2 regions of the Isoalcanivorax indicus genome follow, and region 2 is predicted to be linked to the other one. Evidence: predicted binding sites of a transcription regulator. Region 2 holds the regulator's gene; the other holds the start of a gene.
What was found. Region 2 encodes FNR, which switches genes on or off when oxygen is low (the NO sensors DNR and NnrR bind a similar motif). Its sites were predicted from a motif close to TTGATNTANATCAA; they were not measured.
Positions count from the first base shown of each region.

Region 1 (12,156 bases), 820 kb from region 2:
AGCGGCGCCACCGGGGCCCCGCTGTCGGCCCTGGCGTTCTCCGCCAGCTTCGGCGAGCTCGGCCAGATGGTGGTCGCCCTGTCCCTGGGCGTGTTCGCCTTTACCACCCTGCTCGGCTGGAGCCTGTACGGCGAACGCTGCGCCCAGTATCTGTTTGGCGACCGCGCCGTGGTACCCTTTCGCGTGCTCTGGGTGGCTGCCGTTCCGGCCGGTGCCCTGCTGAGCCTGGATATCGTCTGGGGCATTGCCGACATCCTCAATGCCCTGATGGCCATCCCGAACCTGATCGCCCTGCTCCTGCTGAGCCCGGTGATCCTCAAACTGACACACGAGTTCTTCCGCAATGAGCCACATTGAGATGCCCGAATGGGTGCGCGCCGACATTCCCGAACAGGTGCGCCGCGCCCTGCATGAAGACGTGGGCAGCGGTGATATCACCGCCGAACTGATTCCGCTGGAGGCCGAAGCCAGCGCCCGCGTGATTACCCGCGAACCCATGACCCTGGCGGGCACCGCCTGGGTGGATGAAGTCTTCGCCCAGCTCGGCGGCCGCATCGCCATCGACTGGCAGCATCAGGATGGCGACCGCGTGGCCGCCGACAGCCTGCTGTTCACCCTGCAGGGCCGCACCCGCACCCTCCTCACCGGTGAACGCACCGCGCTGAACTTCCTGCAAACGCTGTCCGCCACCGCCACCAGCGCCCAACGCTATGCCGACATGGTCGCCGGCACCGGCGTGACCCTGCTGGATACCCGCAAGACCCTGCCCGGCCTGCGCACCGCACAGAAATACGCCGTGACCTGCGGCGGCTGCGCCAACCACCGCATCGGTCTGTATGACGCCTTCCTGCTGAAGGAGAACCACATCGCCGCCTGCGGCTCCATCACCGGCGCCGTGCAGCGCGCCCGCGAGCTGTATCCGCACCGTTGGGTGGAAGTGGAAGTGGAGAATTTCCGCGAACTGGACGAAGCCCTGGCCAGCGGCTGCGACGTGATCATGCTGGACAATTTCAGCCTGGAGGATTTGCGCCGCGCGGTGACGCAGGTGGCGGGCAAGGTAAAACTGGAAGCCTCCGGCGGCATCGACGACAACACCCTGCGCAGCGTGGCAGAAACCGGCGTGGATTATATTTCCATCGGCGGACTGACCAAGCATGTGCGGGCGATTGATTTGTCGTTGCGGCTGGTGTGACCCGATGGGGCACCCGGTATCAGCCCGAGTGCCCCGCTACTTTTTTCTCAGAAGCGATAGCCCACGTAGAGCCCATAGGCCCACGGGTCGATATTCGCCTTGCCTACCTTGGCACCATCCAGCTTCACATCGCTGTCGATATCCATATGGCGCACATCCGCGCCGACCAGCCAGCGCTCACTCAGCGGGACATCCACCCCCACCTGACCCGCCAGCCCCCAGGAGTCCTCAAGTTTCAGTCGGCTGCCGGACAAGGCCCCCGTGGTGCGCGTGTGGAAAAAGCGGGTGTAGTTCAGACCCACCGACGCATACGGCTGGATCATCGCCCCCGGCAGGAAGTGATACTGCACCGACACCGTGGGCGGCAGATGCCGCGTGGAACCCACATTACCCACTCCTTCCAGATCAATCTTGTGGCGGAACGGCACCGCACCCAGCACCTCCACCCCCACACGATCGCTGGCCATCCAGGTGAGGCTGACGCTGGGGCGCGTATTACTGCCGATATCCAGATCCATCCCCGCCGCCTGACCGTTGTCCGACGACGGCTCGATATGGTGCACCCCGCCCCGCACAATCCAGTCCCCGGCCATAGCCGCGCCAGAAAAAAGCACTGCCGTGCTGACCAGCGTGAGTTGCAGATACTTGCCCATCTTCATGCTGTTTCTCCTTTTCCTGATACCCGACAGCGGGCGGAGACAGCATGGGCGGGCACCCCGCGTGCAACGTTGACCCGGATCAAGGCGAGCGTCGCGGGACCGCTGAATCATGGAAAAACCATGACACAGATCAGGAAACCTTCGGCCTGTAACACCAGTCCATATATGATGAATCCAGATACCCGGAACCGGAGCCGCGCCATGCGCTACCTGCTTGTGATTGCTGCCGCCCTCAGCCTGGCAGCCTGCGCTTCATCCAAACGCATCATTGTTGATGACCAGGGCGTTGATCAGGCCGCCTACCAGCGCGACCTGGCGGATTGCGAGCGCATCGCTGCTCAAGTCTCTACCGGCGGTGACGCCGCCGAAGGGGCTGTGGGCGGTGCTATTGTTGGCGGCGCTCTGGGCGCGATCTTCGGAAATCGCAGCTCCGCCGCACGCGGCGCAGGCGGTGGCGCCGTGATTGGCGGCGCAAGCCGGGCCGGGGATGCGGAGCAGGAGAAGCGGCGGGTGATGCGGAATTGTATGACGGGGAGGGGGTATCGGGTTTTGAATTAGGTGGTGACTAAGCTGGAGTCAAACGCCGGTTCAGGCACTCGGCTTTTCAGCTTTGCTATGTGTGTTTGCCCACCTGGGGCAATGGACTTGCGGCATGCCAGTGCCGACAACGGCAGCCGGTTATCATTACTGCCTGCAGCTAGCAGCCGATGAGCGATAGGGTAATCCCCCCCTTTTTAACGGCACCCAGAAGTAGAATCAGGCCACCATGGCCAACTTCTGTTTGGGGGTAATGCCTCCCAAGGCCATATTCGGCCGTTCGTTGTTATAAGTCCAAAGCCATCGCGTGGCAAATTCCTGAACCTGTTCAATGGATCCGAACAGATACTGCGCCAGCCAGTCGTAGCGTACGGTCCGGTTGTAGCGCTCGATATAGGCGTTCTGCTGAGGCTTTCCCGGCTGGATGTATTCAAGCCGGATGCCGCGCTGCAGCGCCCAGGCCGACAAGGCGCCACTGATGTACTCCGGGCCGTTGTCGCAGCGCAGCGCCCGGGGCTGGCCCCGCCACTCGATGATCTGATCCAGTGCGCGGATCACCCGCTCCGAGGGCAAGGACAGGTCCACCTCAATGGCCAGGCCTTCGCGGTTGAAGTCATCCAGCACATTGAATAGGCGATAGCTGCGACCATCCTCAAGCTGGTCGTGCATGAAGTCCATCGACCAGCATTCGTTGATGGCCCTAGGCTCTGTCAGCGGCTCTGGCTTCTCCCGTACGATGCGCTTCTTCGGCTTGATACGCAGGTTCAGCTCCAGCTCCCGGTAGATGCGGTAGACCCGCTTGTGATTCCAGCCGTAACCCTTGACGTTGCGCAGGAACAGGAAGCACAGGCCGAATCCCCAGTTACGCTGATTAGCGGTCAGCCGAACCAGCCAGTCAGCGATCTCGGCGTTCTCGTCGCTCCGCAGTGGCTGGTATCGGTAGCAGGTCTCACTGATGCCGTAGGTTTCGCAGGCCAGCCGAATGCTAACGCCACGTTCGGTGACAGCCTCCCTCGCCAGCGTGCGTCGCAGGGAAGGCTTCACCACTTTTTCTCGAGGGCTTCCTTGCGCAGCTCGGACTTCAGCCTTTCCTCGGCATACATCTTCTTCAGGCGCCGGTTCTCATCCTCCAGCTCCTTCAGGCGTGCCATCAGGGAGGCGTCCATACCGCCGTACTTGGCGCGCCATTTGTAGAAGCTGGCGCTGCTCATGCCGTGCTCACGGCACAGCTCCGGCACCGGCACCCCGGACTCGGCTTGCTTGAGGATCGCCAGTATCTGGCTGTCCGAAAAACGTGACTTCTTCATGCAGAATCTCCTTCGTCATAGGTTACGAGAAAATTCTACTTTTGAGCACCCTTACTTTTCGGGGGGATTACCATTCGACATCACGGTATAGGCGAAGACATCCACGGCAAACACCTCCCCAAGCTCCGCCACGCGCTCCACCACCAACGCCTTGCGATGCGCCTAGGAATGGCCGCTGAAGTGGTCTTCACCACAGAGAAAGGCGCGCCGCACACAGCGGCTGATACAGTGATAGTACGGCGTCGCATCCAGCAACACCTGCTGGCTTCGTGCTCTGGGCATGACGGCCTCCTTGCTGTCATAACCAAGCCTAAACACCTTCCAGGGCGAGGTGCATCAGCCTAATGCCAGAAAGAATGTCAACCATTGGCTAAATGGTGGGTGTCTAGGCTTGTTGAAAGCATCAACCCCTTATTATATAGCTGCCCTCGGTGCTGCTGGTAGAATAACACTCTACACCTTCATTTTTTTACAGGTGACGTGCCAGAAAATAAAACAAAAAAAGAAGGAATGAAAGATATAAACAAAATACTGGAAAATGAATCAAGGTGCATTAGAGACCTAATAAAAAGTATGCCATAGTCACCTGGTATTACAAAGTACAAATAAACCAAAGATGAGAAAGAGCAAAAAAACGAGAAAAACAAGGAGTACCCAGAACGAGACAATTCCATGAGAAAATAGAATAATGCAGAGCATACCATCACGCACAGCATCACCCCCAACGGAGGCCACCCAAAAAGGTTCGGACTAAATGAATAATATGCAGACATCAACCTCTCAAAGACAAAGGCATACAAAAATGAAGCCGCAACATAAAAAACATTCCTAAGCACATGGCATTTCATATAAACAACACCAAAAAAATCAATTAATCTGGATAAGGACTGTCGCCACAGGGAGGGCATTCACACCTGCAAAAATCAGAGCATTCCATATCACATTTTATGCCTTTGCTGGCCACCTGACATGCGCGCTTTGCAGGATTGATCTGGATTGGTATCCCGAAAGGTTTTACTTCCTTTCCGGGGATGAGATTGCAAAGAGCACTACCACTCGACTCTGACTTCATGCAATTCTCCATACATGAACAATTATGAGTGGGTGGATAAACGGCATGATCCCAAGGCTTTGCTCTCATTCCATCATCATCGAACCTACTAATAGGATTACTCTCCGCGTATATGTAATAATTCACTCCGCCGCCAATACCAATTGGATCACTTTGCATATAACGCCCTAGACTACCGCTATACTCACGATGAAAATTATAAAGAAGCCCTTTCTCTTCGTCATAATATTGCCCCGGGAACCTGATAGGGTTGCTGACTTTCTCTATATAAATCTCCACCGATCCAAAAGCTTGCCAATATGCGCCCCAGATCACCTCTCCCCCTCTGCCGAAAAGCTTCAGTGGCTGGCCGATATGGCCTGCATAGTAATAACCGATACTATAATCCTCACCGTCCCGCCTGAACAAGGGATCTGTCATCCACATACTATTAGGCCAATATTGATATTCGGCAATCAGCGATCCATTATCATCGTATTCCGCCAATAGGCCGCTATCATCGTAGTGGAAGTAAATTGTTCCTTCTTGAGTAGTCTTACTTACTCGCCGACCGAACGGATCATAGCGGTAGCTTCCCAGTATCGCACCGCCCTCAATCCGAACCTGCCGCAGACGCTCGGCAAGATCATATTCGTATAGCGTAACCGTGCCATCCTGCTCGACTTTGCGCACGGTATGTCCGTTTGCATCGTACTCGAAGGTGGCTCCGGGCTTGCTGATCAATTGATGATTTTCATTATATTCCCAAGGCTCACCACCACCTTCTGTCAAGCGATTGGCCACACCATCATAGGTGTACGACTCGTTCTGCAACCCCATATCTTCTGCGAACCGGGCTTCAATCAAACGATATAGCTCGTCATAGGTGTACAGATGCTCCCCTGTTTCGGAATCGATACGGACAATGTGATTTTCACTATTGTACTGGTAGCTTCTGTAGGCACGCGGTGTGTCCGCTGCGTCCAGTAGTTCTGTTGTACCGGGACGCAGCAGGCCATCTACATCATGACGGATTCGCGTGCCGCCGGGATATACCGTTTCAATGGGAGTGCGCCATTGGTACTCCGTTACCGCTATAGTGCCTTCGCCGGGAATAGTCAGGCTCTGGAAGTCACCATCCGGAGTCCACGTGTAGGTATAGGTCACACCCTCCGGGTTCGTATAGGTGGCTTTACGGCCATCCTGATCATACGTATAGCTGTGCGTTTTGCTGAATGGACCGTAGTTGACGGTTACTTCCGTGACACGCCCCAGAAGATCATATGCATAGCTACCACTACTTACTGTACTGCCATCCTGCTGGTCGCTATAAGCCGTCAGTAGGCCCAGGGCGTTGTACTCGAAGGACGAGGTGCGCCCTGGTGTGTTCTGGTCTTTTGCTTGCGGGCTGGCGTAATAGTTGACTGCGATCAGTTGGCCAGCATCGTCATAGCTATAATGAGTGATCTGGCCCATGCCATTTATTTCACTCTTGCGCAAACCACCGGGGTAATAAGTATAGTCACGCGTTTCGCCTCCGGGGCGAGTTTCTCTTGATAAACGTCCATGAGCATCATAAGTAAAGGTGGTAGTGCTTCCTTCCGGATCAGTGACCGCGATCAGATTATCGCGCGCATCGAATTCAAGCCGTGTCATACCACCGATGGCATCGACCATACGTATCGGGCGCTGCAAGGCGTCGTAGGAGGTCACTGTCTCCAGGCCTTCAGCGTCCAGCTCCGTGACGGGGTTGCCCGCAGTATCGTAACCCACACGCCGAGTCTGGCTGATCTGCCCTATCTCGCTGGTGGTATCTATCCGTGTGATCCGGCCCATTTCGTCCAGCGTGAATGCTTCACTATAGGTTGGATAGTCGACGGCCGTCAGGCGCTCTCCGTCATAGTGATAACGAATACTGTTTCCCGAGGCATCCGTTTCCTGGGCCAGGCGCCCTTCTGCGTCATACTGCTGCTGTGTCATGGCGCCACTGGGAAGCCTCACGCCAAGCATGCGTCCGTTCTCGTCATACTCGAATACTGTCTTGTGACCCAACGCATCCGTAATGCTCAGTGGCCGCCCGGCGCCGTCGACCTCCCACTGGCTTGTTGCGCCATTGGGAAGAGTCATACCGGTCTTGTCACCCGCTGTGTTGTAGTGGTGTTCGGTGATACGGTCCAGTGGGTCTGTTTCACCCAATAATTTGCCTGCAGCATCATACTCATACCGGGATATCGGCCCGCGCGCGTCCACATACACCGACGGGTTACCCAACGCATCAAACCCACCGTGCTCGGGATGCACAAACGCAGTCACTTCATTATCCGGCGCCGTAATGCGAATGCGATTTCCGTGGTCGTCGTACTCATAGACGTACAGAGCATCCGGGGTGTCGCCGCTGCTGCGGTATAGCACAGACAACAATTGCCCATGACTGTCGCGGGTGTAGGTGGTCACTTGCTCATCCGAGGTGTCGGCAGCCAGCACCTGGCGCGTCAGGGCGCCATGCTCGTCGTATTCCCAGGTGCTGACGGTGCCATCCCAATCGGTATGGCGGGTGCGCTGGTGGTGTACCGGGTGCCATTGCGTATGTTGCTCTGCACCATCGCTGCTGCGGTGGCGGCGAATCACGTTGCGGCGTTCGTCAAACCAGGTAGTCAGGGTTTCACCATAACGATCTGTGCGTTCGGTGCGGGCCAGGTAGGCAGCCGGTTTGCCAGCGTCGCTGTTGCGAATATTGGCGGGGCGTTCGGCGCGGGTGGATTCATCGCCGTATAGCCCGGCCGGGGCGCCGCCTACGGCTACTTCTTCCCCGTCACTGAGAAAGCTGCGCACGGAGAATTCGGTTTCGCCGTTAACGATGCGTGCGGCGACCGCGCCCAGGGCGTTGTAGCGGGTTTCCACGGTGCGGCCATCCGGTTCGCGACGAATCTGAATAAAGGTATCGGCCTCGCCGGAGTTGCTGAAACGTGTGGCGTGGCCATCCGGGTTGACCAGGCGGGTCATCAGGCCCGCATCGTTTACTTCAATCGTGCTGGCGCGGCCTTCCGGGTCGGTCACGCTGGTGATATGTCCCTGGCTGTTATACGCGTAAAGCCAGTCGTGACCCAGCACGTCGTTCACGCGCACCAGGCGATGGTCTGAATCGTAGTGATAACTGACGCGTCGGCCGGTGTAATCCTCTACTGCCACGGGACGGTGATATACGTCGCTCACGCCTTCGCCCTGCTGGAAGGTCACGCTTTCGTATTCGAAGGTCAGGATCACTTTATCGAAGGTATCGCGTACCGCCACAAGGTTGCCGGCGCTGTCGTAATGCAGAGTGTTGCGGTTGCCATAACGGTCTGCAAACGCCTGGGTTTGACCATTCAGGTCGTAGTCCATGGTGTCGTGGTTGGGGCCGCGCCAACGCAGAAGGTCGCCCTCGCGGCGCAGGCTGTCGGCGTAGTTCACGCCGCTGCTGCCGGTGCCGGGGTTCTGGGTGCGGTAGAGCACCGGGTTGTCCTCGGTCACTGATCCGGGCAAGGGGTAATAACCGAAGCCTGCGCGGAACACGCCGTTGCGCAAGGTTGTAGCCAGGTCATCCACGATGCCCGGGCGGTGGAGCAATACGCTGCCGATCTGCACCTGGGCCTCATGGCTCTGGTCGGTGACCGGCGCCCAGCGGCGGTTGAATTCCCAGCGGCCACCAATCCAGGTGCGGCTGCTGTGGAGATAACCGCCCATCACCTTGACGCGAATATCCTGCGCTTCCATGCGCAGCAGGCCGTTGCGGGTCTCGCTGGCGACATCAAAGTCGTGCTCGATACCGGGCGCGGCGTAAAGCGGTGCCGCCACCAGCAGGCAGATGCTGCCGAGCCAGCCTTTCCATGATCCCTTCAATGTCATCCTGCGCATGATCCCTTCCCGTTTTTCTGTATTCGTTGTAATGCTCATCGTCTTGCCTCGCCCTCAGCAGCCATCAGGCGGGCCGCAGCCATCGCAACCGCAACCACCCGGGTTGGGCGGGGCACTGGGCGCCGGACGGCTGCCGACACCGCCCCCGCCGCTACCACCACCCCAACCGCCACCGGCACCCCCACCGATGCTGCCGCCAGAACAGCTGTTACGCTGCCGCCCGCTGATGCTGCTGGAAGCGCTCGTAGACACCCGCTCACCATTGGCGCACTCGTATTCACACGTCACCCGGGGGCGCAGCGGAGTGGGGTTACGGCAATTGCTGCCTGATGTGGAGACCTGCTGCGACATGAGTCCGTACAGTGCCATCTGACGACTGGCAGCCAGGCTGCGATCCTCCAGCAGCACCGAGGCGATCTCGTTGCTGGTCTGGCCAACATCCTGCAATGCGGTCACGCGATAGGGCATCACCACCACCTGCCCGGCTTCCAACTCGGCCGGGGGCGTCGTCATAAACTCCAGGCGATACCACTCGTTGCTCAGGTTCAGATCCGCCTGCACGTTCTCCGCGCGGATCAGGCCGTAGTTGGTCAAGCGGAGTTCGCCCTGGAACACATCGCCTTCCCGCATGGGCGGCAGCTGCACGCTGGCCGGTTCCATCACCACCACGGCGGCGGGCACATTGGTTTCAAACACGGCGCGCAGCACGATGTCGTACTGGTCCTGAAGGGTAATTTCCTCAACCGACCACTCGATGGTCACCAGCTGATTCAGCAGGAAGACGTCCTGATTGCCGGTGACGCCGGGGCGCACCCAGATATGCCCCGATCGAGCCTCACGATTTGGTGCGCTGGCGCGGTAGTAGTACTGCCCCACCGGCAGGTCATCGAATTCCGCCAGGCCGAAGCTGTCTGTGGTGGCCTGGTAGGTCTCGCTGAGCACATTGACGTTCTGCAAGCTGATGCGCGCGCCTTCCAGTCCGGGAATCGGATTGCCGTATTCATCCAGTGTGGCGGTGTAGATATCCGAGGCATGGAAAATAAAGCCGCCGGTATCCGCGTTGGTGACTACCACATAGACAGGAATATCGAACGGCGCCAGATTATCGCCGGTGATCCGCAGGCGGTATTCGTACTCGCCTTCACCCACCAGTTCGCCAGGGTTGGCCGACACGGTAATGCCCAGGCTGCTGCCCGCTTCCAGTGCGGCCGGCAAATGGGCCACTGCACTGATCCAGGCGGGCGCACTGCCGCTGCCAGAGGTGTTAACCAGGCTCACACGTGGATTGGCCAGCGCGCCGTGCCCCATGTTGGTCACCAGCATCTGTTCGCTGGTGTATTCCCCGGCGCGGGTGCCCAACTGCAAATAGGGCCGGCCTGCCCGCAGCGCCGGGGCCGAGGCGACAATCTGGTAACTCAGGTTGATGGACGACAAACGCTGGCCTGTATGGTCACGCAACACCAGCGGAATCTGGCCCTGAGCCCCCGGGCTGTCGCTCGCGGTAGCGTACAGGGTCCAGCGATGCCGCTCGCCCGGCGCCAGCGTGATCGGTTCACCCAGTTCCAGGCTGACGCCATCGGGAATGCCACTGCCGATCTGCCAGTGCAGGCCTTCCACGGTTTCGGTGCCGACGTTGCGCAACTCCACCGGAATGGCCTGCCGGTAGTCACGCGGCAGATTGCCTTGCAGGCGCGTGGGCTGCACGGCGATACCGCCCACCGTGAAGGTGTGCTCGCTGCTGCGCAGTGCGCTGCCGGGATAAATGGCCGATACCGTATAAACACCGGCATCCTGAAGCGTGGGCCGGAAACGATAGCTGAAGCGGCCCTGCGCATCCGTGGTGACGGTGCGCACACGTTCGAAGCCATTGTTGTCCAGCACCAGTTGCACGGGCACATCGGCCAGGGCCGCGCCTGAGTTTTCTGACCAGGCATCACCCTGAATCAGTACCTCGTTGTCTTCACCTTCCACCCAGGTCAGTGCGGTCGGGGTCAGGGTATCGATACGCGGCTGATACGGCAGATCCCGCGTCGACACCTGACGGGAGGCGCGCATGCCCGGTGCCATGACACTGACCAGGCCCTGATGACGATGCTCGGTGGCCGTAATATCCAGCACCACACGCACATCGTCCTGAGTAATAGCGGCGGTGCTGATTTCCAGCGCGGAGGACACGAACTCCTCACCGGGATAGACCCTCGCCACCGTCACGCCGTCGGTGCGTGTCACAACATTACCCGTGGCCAGATGCACAGGCTGGCGCATCAGCAGGCTGTCATCGTCTACGTCGCGCAGCTCGATAAAGGCGGTTTGCGAGGGGCGGCTGCCGTTGTGGCGTGCCGTTTCCACTTCCACCGGCAACGCGCCCGGGTTGCGCAGCACCAGCCGCAGTGTGCCCTGCGAGACCTTCTGCAGGCCCGCCACTTCGACATCCGCCTGGTAGCGGCGCGCCTCCACCGGCACATCGGCGGCAAACGGCATATGCAACCGGGTGCCGTCAGCCAGTGTTGCGGTGATCATCGCCTGCACAGTGGTGGTGCCCGGGGTCAGACCTTCGGCAGCGGCCAGTGGCAGGGCCAACTCTGCTGTATCGCCCGGCACCAGGGTGCTGACACGGTCTGTGGCCTCGGTGGCATCGTGCAGCCAGGCGGTCACCGCCGTCACCGGAGCAGGCCCACGATGGCTGACACGCAACGGCACACGGTTGTGAATGCGATCCCCCAGCGGCCCGGACATCTCGCCCAGGGTGATACGCAGATCCGGCACTTGCCACTCACGCGCGCGCAACACCTCTCCGTCTTGCGTACGCGCTTCGATACGGTAACGACGCCCCTGCGGATCAGGCTGATAGTCTTCGTCGGTTACGGTGTACTGGCCCTGCCCGGCCACCAGGCCTCCCGGCGGGGTCAGCGGCCGATCACTCGCGCCGGTCAACACATGGTAGCTGTGCACCGCTTCGCTATCGTGGCGCCAGTGCAACGTCAGACGATCACCGTCGCGATGTGCCTCCACGTCGGCCAGCGGCAATACGGCGTCGCTCACATGCACGGGCTCACTGAGCGGGGAGATATTGCCGGCCGCATCTTCCGCCGCCACCTGGTAGTAGCGGGTCAGTTCGCTGGGCTGCGGGTCCTGCCAGGTGGTGTCGGCCGGGGTGGCCACCAGCGCGTCTTCATCCGGCAGCGCCTCGCCTTGCAACGGCGTCGCCAGACGGTAGACGCGATAGGTCGCGACCGAAGCAGGCTCGGCATGCGTCCAGGTCAGTTCCACGCCGGTGTCCTGCACCGTAGCGTCCAGGCCTTCCGGCGCCTGCGGTGGTGTCGCATCGGCGTCCACCGACACTTCGTTACTGCGGCCACTTTCGGCTTCGTCATCCCCCACCTGACGCAAGGTCGCCACGGCGTAGATGTAAGTGCCTTCCTGCAAGCCGTCGCGGTCTGCGGCGGCAAAGCCATGCGCGCCGGTATCGCGCCAGGCCGCCGTGTCGGCGGGTAGATCCAGCACCGCCACCGCTGC
Region 1 is NZ_QGMP01000001.1:2,374,221-2,386,376, forward strand. Features, by position in the region: gene DKW65_RS10765 (amino acid carrier protein) at 1-357, shown strand, start outside; gene nadC (carboxylating nicotinate-nucleotide diphosphorylase) at 344-1,192, shown strand; gene DKW65_RS10775 (OmpW/AlkL family protein) at 1,240-1,851, opposite strand; gene DKW65_RS10780 (glycine zipper family protein) at 2,053-2,409, shown strand; one part of gene DKW65_RS10785 (IS3 family transposase) at 2,608-3,443, opposite strand; one part of gene DKW65_RS10785 (IS3 family transposase) at 3,443-3,695, opposite strand; gene DKW65_RS10795 (RHS repeat-associated core domain-containing protein) at 4,567-8,679, opposite strand; gene DKW65_RS10800 (fibronectin type III domain-containing protein) at 8,695-12,156, opposite strand, start outside.
Region 1: DKW65_RS10775 (OmpW/AlkL family protein) is a predicted target of FNR. The motif match lies at 1,921-1,934, and genes of this name have one in related genera.

Region 2 (12,156 bases):
CGTCGTCTTCGAAATCAGGAATATTCCACGGCGTTTCAAAATCATCATCCTTGACCACCAGCAGGTCGCCACGGGCATTGCCGGCGATCTTTTCGGCGGTGCTGCCGAGCAGCAGGCGACGTACGGGGCCGCGGTGAACGGTGCCCACCACCAGAAGAAGCGGACCGTTGCGTTGCTGGAAGTCGGCCAGGGCCTCTGCCGGGCGTCCTTCAAGCAGGACCTGGGCGTCGGCGTCCAGACCGGCTCGCTCGCACAGCTCAGTGAGCCGCTGCGCATAATAGTCACGCAAGGTATCGGTATTGCCGATATAGCTGGGGATGGCTTCGCCAGCGATCAGGATCAGGGTTTCGTCCGGGTGCTCGACCACGTAGCTGAGACGCAGGTCGCTGTCGAGGGCGTCGCTCATGTCGCGGGCGGCACGCACGATGGTGGCATTCAGTCCGGTCAGTTCGCCGCTGTCGTGTTCCGGGTCCACCGCGGCCAGCACCGGCATGTCGTCCGGCCAGGCATTTTCGTCCACACACAACACAGAGCAGGGCGCCTTGCGAATCAGGTGCCAGTGGCGGGGCGTCAGCCACAAACCGCGAAGGCCGCGATCGCGGCCATCGGAATGCACCACCAGCAGTTGCGGGTCGGCGTCCAGAATCGCTTCACGCAAGGCATCGTATTGATCGTCGTCCCAGAGAATGCGGGTACTGATGCGTTCGCGTTCCGCTTCATCAAGATCCTGTTCGGCCAGCAGGGCTTCCACCCGGGCCTCCCAGGCATGGCTTACGGCGTAACGGGCGCCGGCCAGGCGGTTCTCGTCATCGCCGATGCGCCGCACCAGAGCCGGGGAGTAGCTGTTGACGCAAACGATCAGCGGGGCGTCGAGCCCGAAGGCGATGCGCAGACCTTTGTCGAGGGCGGGTTGACTGGCTTTGAGCTGATCATCGAGCAATACGAAAACCGGTTTGGTCATCCCTGTTTCTCCAGAATTTCCTGGGGGGCTGTGCCGCACAGGGCACCCCGATCGAGGATTTCGACTTCGCGACCTTCAACACGCAACAGACCCTGTTGCTGGAAGCGGGTAAAGATGCGGCTGACGGTTTCGACCGCCAGACCGAGGTAATTGGCGATGTCGTAACGGGACATCGGCAGACGGAAGGCGCTGCCCGACAGCCCGCGACGTTTGTGCCGCGCCGAGATGGAGAGCAGCAGGGCCGCAATGCGATCGTCCGCAGATTTCTTGCTGACCAGCAGATGCAGTTCCCGGTCCGCCTGGATTTCGCGGCTCATCAGACTGAAAAAATGATGCTGCAACGTCGGAATCCTTGAGGACAGATACTCGAAACGCTCGAACGGAATTTCGCACACGGTGGCCGTGTCCAGGGCCTTGGCCGATGAGACGTGGTGGGCGGTGCTGATGCCGTCCATGCCGACGATCTCCCCGGGCAGGTAGAAGCCGGTGACTTGCTCCTCGCCTTCCTCGGACACGGAATAGGTTTTCAGGGCGCCGCTGCGCACGGCGTAAACCGCATCGAAGGGGTCGGCCGCGCGATACAGATGCTCGCCGCGTTTCATCGCGCGACCGCGACGAATGATGTTGTCCAGTTGCTCGAGTTCGTCCGGCCGCACTGCCAACGGCAGGCAGATGGGGCTCAATGAACAGTCGTTGCAGGAAACGCGACCTGACATGGTGCTCGACCCTTTTCGTGTGACGACGATTCCAGCATCGGGGCTGGCCGTCTGGTGTTGGCTATGAACCAGTCTGACCGTCACTTTACGCCTCCTTCCAGGGAAATTCACGCGCCGGAACCGTCCGGCAGTTCAGATAATACGGCTGAAGCGGCTTTGTGTCGGGCCGTGGCCGCTGTACTGGTCAAAGACCATGGCGACCGCGCGGGCCAGGAGTCGGCCCTGATCGGACAGCCGCAGCACATCGCCATCGCGCCACAGCAGGCCGTCCTGGATCATTGGCGCCAGGGCGGCAATTTCATCAGCAAAACAGTCTTCTGCATCAATGCTCCAGCGCTGGCTGATACGCGCCAGATCAAGCTGCATGTCGCACAGCAATGTCATGATGACATCACGGCGAATTTCATCCTCACGCCCCAGCACGAAGCCGCGCTCCAGGGGCAGCAGGCCATCTTCCACTGCCTCCCGCCAGGGGTCGATCTGCTTCTGGTTCTGGGCATAGAGCCGGCCGATCTGACTGATGGCCGAAACGCCCATACCGATCAGGTCAGCATCGCCATGCAGCGAATAGCCCTGGAAATTGCGGTGAAGCTGACCCTGTGCCTGGGCACGGGCCATGGCGTCGTGGGGACGGGCAAAGTGGTCCATGCCGATCAACTGGTAGCCCGCCTGCTCGAACAGGGTGCCGGCGCGGGCCAGCATGCGCAGCTTTTCCGATGGCGCAGGCAGGGCAGCCTCTTCGATCTGCCGCTGTACCTTGAAGCGGGCGGGCAGGTGGGCGTAGTTGTACAGGGACACACGATCCGGATTGAGGGCCACCAGCTGTTCGACAGTGCGCGCCAGGCTGGCCTCCGATTGCCAGGGCAGGCCGTAGATCAGATCCACGCTCACGGAACAGAACTCGAATTCACGCAGGGCATCCAGGGTGCGGGCGATCAGTTCAACGGGTTGCACGCGATTGACCGCGCGCTGCACGCGAGGGTCGAGATCCTGCACGCCCAGGCTGGCACGATTGAAGCCGAGGCCGCGTAGCAGGGAAATACGGGCGCGATCCACCGTACGCGGGTCCAGTTCGATGCCATAGTCCCCCCGATCATCCTCCAGCAGGCGGAAATGCCGCGCGGTGCGGTACATCAGCTTGGTTAACTGGGCGTCGTCCAGGAAGGTCGGTGTGCCGCCGCCCCAGTGCATCTGTGTCACCGGCCGCTGGCCGTCGATGTCACGGGCGCGCAGTGCCATTTCAGCGAGCAGATCCTCGAGGTAGTCAGCGCCACGCTGCCGGTTGGCCGTGACAATGCGATTGCAGGCGCAGTAGTAGCAGACCGACTGGCAGAAGGGGATGTGGGCATACAGCGACAGGGGCCGCCGGGCGGCATTTCCCTCGGCCACCGCCTGTTCGTAGTCCTGGGCGGTGATTTCCTCATGGAACGCCAGCGCCGGCGGATAGGAGGTATAACGCGGGCCCTTTCCGTCGTAGCGGCGAATCAGGTCAGTGTTCCACTCGGTCATGAAGCCTCCGGGGTGTAAGGGGGGCGCTTTAGATGAAGCGATGATCGCAGGCCGGATGCCCGGGCATGTTGACGTGTATCAATGGTGATGCGTGTGGTCATGATGCGGCGCCGCATCCGCGTGACCGGCATGGTCATGACCGCTTATGGCCTGCCAGGTCAGCAGGGCGGCCATTAATACCGCGAGGGCGGCCGCTACGTGGCGCCCGCGTGGCCCACGCAGGGCGGCCAGGCTGCCGCCAATGACCCCGGCGGCCGCGACCGGCGGCACGGTAATCAGGCCAAACGCGAGCATCAATGCGGCGCCGGTGAGTGGCGAGGCGGCGCCCAGGCTGAGGGCCAGGGCGGCATACACCAGACCGCAGGGCAACAGCCCCCAGGCCATGCCGAGCAGCAGGGCGCGCAGTGGTGTGTTGACGGGCATCAGGTGTTTCAGGGCCGGCTGAACCCGTCGCCAGAGGTGTCGCCCCAGCCCCTCGACCCAGCGCAAGCCGGCGCTGCGCCCGAGCAGATAAAGCGCGAGCAGGATCATGATGATGGCGGAGATCAACAGCGGCACACCGTGCAGGGCAGGGGGCAGACTCAAGGCGGCACCCAGCAGTCCCATCAGGGCGCCGAGCAGGGTGTAGGTCAGCACCCGGCCACTGCCGAACAGCAGTTGCCAGTGCCACAGGGCAGGCCCGCTGCGTTGGTGCTCGGGCACGGAAAACGTGGTCGCCATGGCCATGCCGCCGCACATGGCTACACAGTGAGCGCTGCCGGCAAAGGCCATCAGGATAATGCTGGCGAACAGCATGCTGTCACTCATGGGAATCTTCCGGCCGGGTCTTGTCAGGCGTTCTGTGCTGGTCGTCATCGAACAGGATCCGCCAGGCCGGCGCATCCAGGTCATCAAACTGGTCACGGCGCACGGCCCAGAAGAAGGCCGCGATGGCCAGCCCCAGTACCACCAGTGCCAGCGGAATAAGCAGGATCACGATTTCCATGGGGACGCCTCGCTATCGGGGGCCTGCCAGCGCATCAGACGACCGGCATTCCAGGACACCAGCAGGGAACTGGCCGACATGCCAATAGCAGCCAGCCAGGGCGGGATCAATCCGACGACGGCAAAGGGGATGGCCAGGGCGTTGTATCCCAGCGCCCAGGCGATGTTGATGCGCAGCGTGCGGCGGGTCGCGCGTCCGAGGTGGTGCAGCCAGGGGATCAGGCGCAGATCGGGGCGCAGCAGGTACATACCGGCGGCATCCCGTGCCAGCGCGCTGCTGTCCGCCATGGCCACTGAGCAATCGGCCGCTGCCAGGGCGCGGGTGTCGTTGACCCCGTCGCCGGTCATCAGCACGCGATGACCGCGAGCCTGCAGTTGCTGTATCCAGTTCAGCTTGTCCTCGGGCTGTTGTGCCGCGCGGGGCGCATCGATGCCCACGGCCTGCGCCACCGAGGTCACTGCGGCGGCCTGATCCCCCGAGGCGAGCAGGGGGGTCATGCCGAGGCGGCGCAGGGCCGCCACTGCGGCCGGGGCCTCGTCGCGCAGACGGTCCGCCAGATCGAAACGCATCACCGGTTGACTGTTGTGACCCTGGAGGTAGAGCGCCACGGAGGTCACACCCGGCCCCGACGCCGCCTCACCTGGCGCGGCCTGGATAACCCATGATGTCTCCATGACGGTTCCCGCCACGCCCTCCCGCTGCTGACGGAAGTTGCTGACCGGAAGCGGGTCAGCCAGCGTACTCAGGGCCCGCGCCAGAGGGTGGACCGCCGACTGCTCCAGGGACGCCGCCACCTGCTTCAGGGTCTGTGCTGGCCAGCGTTTATCCAGATGCGCGATGGTCTGTACCTGGAAACGGCCCTCTGTCAGGGTGCCGGTCTTGTCAAACAGGGCACGGTCGACGTCCGGCAGGGCCAGCAGCTGCAGTGGCCGCGCGATCAGTACCCCGGCGGCCAGCGCGCGAGCGCGCGCCGCGCTGACGGCGAGCGGGGCGGCCAGCGCCAGGGCACAGGGGCAGGTGACCACCAGCACGGCCAGCGCATATTGCAGCCCCTGGGCCAGGCCGGCATCACGGTGCCACCAGAGGGTAAAGCTGGCCAGTACCAGTGTGCCGGCAATAAACCAGGGCACCACGGCGCGCGCATAAAGATGCAGCCGCGATTCCTCCGCCTCGCTGGCGTCAAGCAGGGCGCCCAGTCGCGCGACCCGGCTTTCCCGCGCCGGGCCATTGGCCAGCATCTCCAGTTGCCCTTCCAGCACACGGGTACCCGCCAGCAACGGCGCACCGCTGGTGCGGCGCACCGGCACCGCTTCGCCGGTGAGCACGGCTTCCTCAACCAGGGCCTCGCCCGCGCAGACGGTACCGTCCACCGGCACCCACTCCCCCTGTTGCACGCGCAGGCGGTCGCCAGCGGCGAGCAGATGGGTGGCCACCGGCTGCCAACCGTCGTCGGTGCGACGCAGGGCCAATGCGGGCAGGCTGTCGGCCAACTGGCTGTGGGCCTCAGCCACGCGTAACCGCTGGCGTTGCTCAAGCCAGCGACTGATCAGCAGGAAGAACACGAACATCGCCAGGGATTCGAAATAGATGTGACCGACGCCACTGACCAGCGCGACCACCGAGCCACTCCAGGCGAGTCCCAGGGCCAGGGCCACCGGCACATCCATGGTCAGGGTGCGGGCACGCAGCGCCTGCCAGGCGCCGCTGAAGAACGGCCAGCCGCTGTAGAAGATGGCCGGGGTGGCGACAATAAAGCTGGTTAACCGGAACAGCGCGGCATAGACCTGCTCGACCTCGTCGAAGGTGCCGATATACAGCGCAGTGGAATACATCATCGCCTGCATGCTGCACAGGCCCGCCACCAGAAGACGACGCAACAGGGCGCGGTGCGCCTCGCGGGCTACTGTCGCACGGCCATCCCGGCTCGGCAGGGCAGGCCGATAACCCAGTTGTTGCAGACGCTGGGCAATCTGCCGCGGGGTCACCTGGGTCGGATCATGGCTGACATGAAGCCGGGCGCTGGCCAGATTCAGACGAACCTCGGTGATCCCGGGCAGTTGCTTGAGTCCGTTTTCAATCAGCCAGACACAGGCGGCACAGTGCAGCCCTTCAATGCGCAGCGTCAGCCGCGTGTCGCCCGAGGCGGTGGGTTGCAGATAGCCCGCCACCAGTTCGGGCACCGAAAAGGGCGCCAGCACGGCGTCATCCGATTGTTCACGATCCGGCACCGGGCTGGCGTCGGTGCGGAAACGATAATAGTCCCCCAGACCCAGGGCATGAATGCCCTCAATGGCCGCCGCGCACCCCGGGCAGCAGGCCGGTTTGTCACCTTCTGGCGTGCGCGCCAGCGTGATACGACCTGTCGCGGGTGTACTGCAATGCCAGCACAAGGGCGCCGCGCTGTTCATTGCGGGCTGCCATCTGTGGCATCCAGGGACAGCCCGGCGTCCACGGGTACCACCGTCTGCCGCGACAGGCGCCAGTGACCGGCATCCGGGGTCAGGGTCAGGTTGTAACGCCCGGCAGGCAATGGCGCGTCGGCCACATAGGTGCCCTGCTGCGTAAGCCGGAAGGTGAGCGCCACATCCCGCGACGCCATGGTCGGGTGACGCAAGGCCAGCTCCAGCGAGGCGGGCAGTGCCAGCGCTGCATCGCTGTGCAGTTGCAGCTGTGTTTGCGCCGCGCCACCGCTGAGCAGGACACGGATACCCAGCGCCTCGGCCATGCGTTCGGCGGCCATATCGCGGTTGATCCCACGGCCATCCCGGTACCAGGTATCACTGACCACGTCATCCGCGTTGGAAAAGGCGACGTAGACCAGCGTCAGGCCGGCGACAACCGACCAGGCGAGGATGGCCAGGACCAGCCAGACAAAGGCGTGCCGATACCAGGAACGGGTGTCAGTCACGCGGGGCGATAAAGCGGGATTCCCGCGCGCGGTGATATCGCGCATGGTCGTCGTCCTCCAGAGTGAAGCGAATGGCACCGGTGTTGACCCGGTGCTGATAAGGGTCATAACCCAGCGTCACCGGCAGAATGCGGCTGGCGCCGGGTTCCAGTACCAGTTGCTGCTCGCCGTGGCGCCATTGCAGGCCCTCAGGCGCCTGCAGACCGATCAGCACTGTGCGTGCCTGCTGGCTGCGGTTCATGACACGTAACTGGTAACTGTTTTCGATGAAACCGTCACTGGCGGTGCGATAGAGCTGACCGCGATCACGAATCACATCAATGCCCAGAGGCACGCGCGTGGCCAGTGACCAGGCCAGCAACAGCGCCATGACGGCCAGCAGGGCCGTGTAACCGAGCAAGCGAGGACGGAGCAGTTGTACAGGCTGTCCTTCCAGGGCATTTTCCGTGGTGTAACGGATCAGTCCGCGTGGCTTGTGGATCTGGTCCATGACGTTATCGCAGGCATCAATACAGGCGGCGCAGGTAATACACTCGTATTGCAGGCCGTTGCGAATATCGATGCCGGTGGGGCACACCTGCACGCACAGATCACAATCAATACAGTCCCCGGCCTGCTCGTCACGACGACGTTTACCGCGCTCGCGCGGTTCGCCACGCGCTTCGTCGTAGGAAACGATCAGCGTATTGCGGTCGAACATGGCGCTCTGGAAGCGGGCATAGGGGCACATGTAGATGCACACCTGCTCGCGCAGCCAGCCCGCGTTGAGGTAGGTGATCGCGGTAAAGAATGCAATCCAGATGATTTCCCACTGGCCCAGATCCCAGACGAAGGCGCGCCATACCAGGCTGTCGATGGGAGTGAAGTAGCCGACAAAGGTGATCCCCGTGAGCGAGGCCAGGGCCCACCAGAGCAGATGCTTGCTGCCACGGCGCAGCAGCTTTCGGCGCGACCACGGTGCCTTGTCGAGCCGCTGGCGTGCATGGCGATCGCCTTCGGTGAAGTGTTCTATCCAGGTAAAGAATCGCGTCCAGGTGGTCTGCGGGCAGACGTAGCCGCAATACACCCGGCCAGCAAACACGGTGGCCACAAACAGCATGAAGGCAAGCAGGATCAGCAGCCACGACAGCAGGATGAAATCCTGTGGCCAGAAGGTGATGCCGAAGACATGGAACTGTCGGGCGGGCAGGTCAAACAGCACCGCCTGACGGCCGTCCCAGGACACCCATGGCAGCAGAATATATGCCCCCATGGTCAGCCACACGGTGATATCCCGAAGCCGCTGGAAACGGCCGGAAACAGCGCGAGGGTGAATCGCCTCGCGCTTCTGGTAGAGCGGGATACGCGCCGGGTTGCCGGACATCAGTGATCGTCATCCTGTAGCGAAAGACTGTAGACATAGGCGGTGAGCACATGAATCCGCTCTGGCGACAACAGGCCGGCATGACCCGGCATGTGGCCAAAGCGACCTTCGCGCAGGGTTTGCGCAATATCTTCGATGCGCCCGCCATACAGCCAGTTGCCGTCGGTCAGGTCCGGGGCACCAAACTGCGGATTGCCGGTAGCGTCAGCACCGTGGCAGGCGGTGCACATGGCAAAGCGCGGTGCGGCGCGGGCTATGCGCTCGGCGACGTCGTCACGCTCGGCCAGTTCCTCGCGGCTCAGCGCGGCGACATACCAGGCCATGTCGAGAATGCCGTCTTCGCCGCCCAGCATCGGGCCAAACGCCATCATGTTGGCGCGTCGGCCCTCGCTGATACTGATGCGAATCGCCTCCGGGGAGCCGCCCCATTGCCAGGCGCGATCCGTCAGGTTGGGATAGCCGCGCCCACCCCGGGCATCGGCACCGTGGCACATGGCGCAATTCTGCATGTACAGCCGTGCGCCGACCTCGAGCACCTCGTCATAGGCCACCAGTTCTTCCACCGGCACCTTGGCATATTCGGCAAACAGCGGCGCCGTCTGGCGCTCGACAAAATCGACTTCCTTCTGCCACTGGCCGGTGGAGGTCCAGCCGAGCATGCCGGCGTAGTTCCCCAGCCCCGGGTACAGCGCCAGGTAGGCGGCCGAAAACAGCAGGGTGAGAACGAACAGCCACAGCCACCAGCGCGGCAAGGGTTTGTTCAGCTCCTCGATACCATCGAAACTGTGCCCGGTCGTTTCGCGCTGCGCTTCTTCTGCGCTCATGCGACTGTTCCAGAACAGCAGCACCGCACAGCCGACCAGATTCAGCACCACCAGTACGATGATATAGATGCTCCAGAACTGGCTCATGGCGCACCCCCTTCATCATCCTCGATCACCTGGCGGGCGATATCCTTGTAACGGTCACGGCGCGACGGCCAGAACACCCAGGCCACCATGGTGAAGAACGCCACCACGAACAGCACCGTCAGACCGATGTGGTAATCAATCAGGTTCATGGCGCACTCCTTCCGGTTCTCACGGTCCCCAGTTGTTGCAGGTAGGCCACCAGCGCATCTTCCTCTGTCTTGTCCGCCCAATCGCGAGCGATACGTTGCAGCTGCTCGGCGATGTCCTCGTCGGAGTAGGGCACCCCCAGCAGACGCATCGCGTTCAACTTGCGCTCGGTATGCCGCCAGTTGACCTGCCGGTATCGCAGCCAGGGATAGGCCGGCATATTCGATTCCGGTACCAGATCCCGTGGTGCATAAAGGTGGTCGCGATGCCATTCATCCGAGTAGCGTCCGCCGACCCGGGCCAGGTCCGGCCCGGTGCGTTTGGAACCCCACAGGAACGGATGCTCCCAGACATCCTCGCCGGCCACGGAGTAGGGGCCGTAGCGCTCGGTTTCCGCGCGCAGCGGTCGCACCATCTGCGTATGGCAGACATGGCAGCCCTCGCGGATGTAGACATCGCGGCCTTCCAGCTCCAGTGCGGTATAGGGTTGCAGGCCCTTGACCGGCTGCGTGGTGCCATCGTCCTTGAGCAGTGGCACGATTTCCGCCAGGCCACCGAAACTGACGGCAACCAGCACCAGCGCGATCAGCAGACCGACGTTCTTCTCGACTTTTTCGTGGGCTGAGCCAGCCATGATCAGCGTCCTCCCTCAACAGGTACAGCAACAGCATCGGCGTCGTCAGTGGCCACCAGCAGGTTGTCGTCGCCGTCGTCGTTACGGGTTTCACGCAGCGTCTTCCAGACGTTCCAGGCCATCAGCACCATGCCGAGGAAGAAAATGATGCCGCCGATCAGACGTACCACGTAGTAGGGGAAGCGGTATTCCATCTCCTGGATAAAGGAGTAGGCGAGGGTGCCGTCGGTATTCACCGCACGCCACATCAGCCCCTGCATCAGCCCGGAAATCCACATGGAAGCGATATACAGCACCGTGCCCACGGTAGAGAGCCAGAAGTGCGCGAAGATCCAGCCGGTGGAGTACATGGCGCGGCGGTTGAAGACGCGCGGGATGAGCACGTACATGCAACCCATGGTGATCATGGCCACCCAGCCCAGGGCACCGGCATGCACATGACCCACGGTCCAGTCGGTGTTGTGCGACAGGGCGTTGACCGTCTTGATCGACATCATCGGCCCCTCAAAGGTGGCCATGCCGTAGAACGCCAGCGCGACAATCATGAAACGGATGATCGGATCAGTGCGCAGCTTGTCCCAGGCCCCCGAGAGCGTCATGACACCATTGATCATGCCGCCCCAGCTGGGCGCCAGCAGCACGATGGAGAACACCATGCCCAGTGACTGGGTCCAGTCGGGCAGGGAGCTGTAATGCAGATGGTGCGGCCCGGCCCACATGTAGATCGCAATCAGCGCCCAGAAGTGAACGATGGACAGGCGATAGGAATAGATCGGGCGCTGCGCCTGTACCGGGATGAAGTAGTACATCATCGCCAGGAAACCGGCGGTCAGGAAAAAGCCCACCGCATTGTGGCCGTACCACCACTGGACCATGGCATCCACGGTGCCGGAAAACACCGAATAGGATTTCCACATCGACACCGGAATCGCCAGATTATTGACCACGTGGAGCAGGGCGATGGTGAGGATGAAAGCGCCGTAGAACCAGTTGGCCACATAGATATGCGAGGTACGACGCCGGGCGATCGTGGCAAAGAACACCACTGCGTAGCTGATCCAGACCACCGCAATCAGGATGTTGATGGGCCATTCCAGCTCGGCGTATTCCTTGGCCGTGGTGGCCCCCAGCGGCAGGCTGACCGCCGCCATCAGGATGACGGCCGTCCAGCCCCAGAAGGTAAAGGCGGCCAGGCGTGGGAACGCCAGCGGTGTTTCACAGGTACGTTGCACGACATAGTAGGACGAGCCGATCAGCGCCGAACCACCGAACGCGAAGATGACCGCATTGGTGTGCAGTGGGCGCAATCGACCGAAACTGGTCCATGGCAGATCGAAGTTGAGCACAGGCCAGGCCATTTGCGCGGCAATCCAGACGCCGACAAACATGCCCACCAGGCCCCAGACGATGGTCATGACCGCAAATTGCCGGACCACCCGGTAGTGGTATTGCATGACGTTTTCCCCAGACAGGCATTAGCAGCGCCATTCTCGCGGGCCGTCCGGCGGCAATCTTGATCTGCGTCAAGCTGGCATGGGGAGCGGGGGCTGTTATGCTGGGGTCAAGCGCGATAACGACGGATTTATTGATCCGCATCAAGCCGCGAGCAACAGGGAGGCCTGCTTATGTACCAGCGGATTCTGGCCGTGATGAGTGGCCACGACGTGGAAGACGGCGCCATGCTGGCGCGGCTGTCTGCCCTGGGTGAGCACTGCGGCAGTCTGCGACTGCTGCGTCCTGTGCGCAGCCCGCTGTCCGGCATGGACTACCGATTCCTGACACCGGAGCTGCGCCACCAGGTACGCCACCGGGCGCTGGGCAGGGCACGGGAGCAACTGGACATGCAGGCCTCCCGGTTACGCGGCGATGGCATGGATGTCAGCTATGATGTGCTCTGGCTTGAAGATGACGCCACACCGATGATTCTGGAGGCCGCCGCCCAGCAGGACGCTGATCTGGTCATGCTGCTGCGCAGCCACGCCGGGGCCACGCCTCCCGGTGACCTGCGACGATTCTTGCGCC
Region 2 is NZ_QGMP01000001.1:1,550,358-1,562,513, reverse strand. Features, by position in the region: gene DKW65_RS07105 (universal stress protein) at 1-961, opposite strand, end outside; gene fnr (fumarate/nitrate reduction transcriptional regulator Fnr) at 958-1,677, opposite strand; gene hemN (oxygen-independent coproporphyrinogen III oxidase) at 1,810-3,186, opposite strand; gene DKW65_RS07090 (sulfite exporter TauE/SafE family protein) at 3,265-3,993, opposite strand; gene ccoS (cbb3-type cytochrome oxidase assembly protein CcoS) at 3,986-4,171, opposite strand; gene DKW65_RS07080 (heavy metal translocating P-type ATPase) at 4,159-6,579, opposite strand; gene DKW65_RS07075 (FixH family protein) at 6,576-7,124, opposite strand; gene ccoG (cytochrome c oxidase accessory protein CcoG) at 7,072-8,442, opposite strand; gene ccoP (cytochrome-c oxidase, cbb3-type subunit III) at 8,442-9,353, opposite strand; gene DKW65_RS07060 (cbb3-type cytochrome oxidase subunit 3) at 9,350-9,502, opposite strand; gene ccoO (cytochrome-c oxidase, cbb3-type subunit II) at 9,499-10,134, opposite strand; gene ccoN (cytochrome-c oxidase, cbb3-type subunit I) at 10,137-11,588, opposite strand; gene DKW65_RS07045 (universal stress protein) at 11,760-12,156, shown strand, end outside.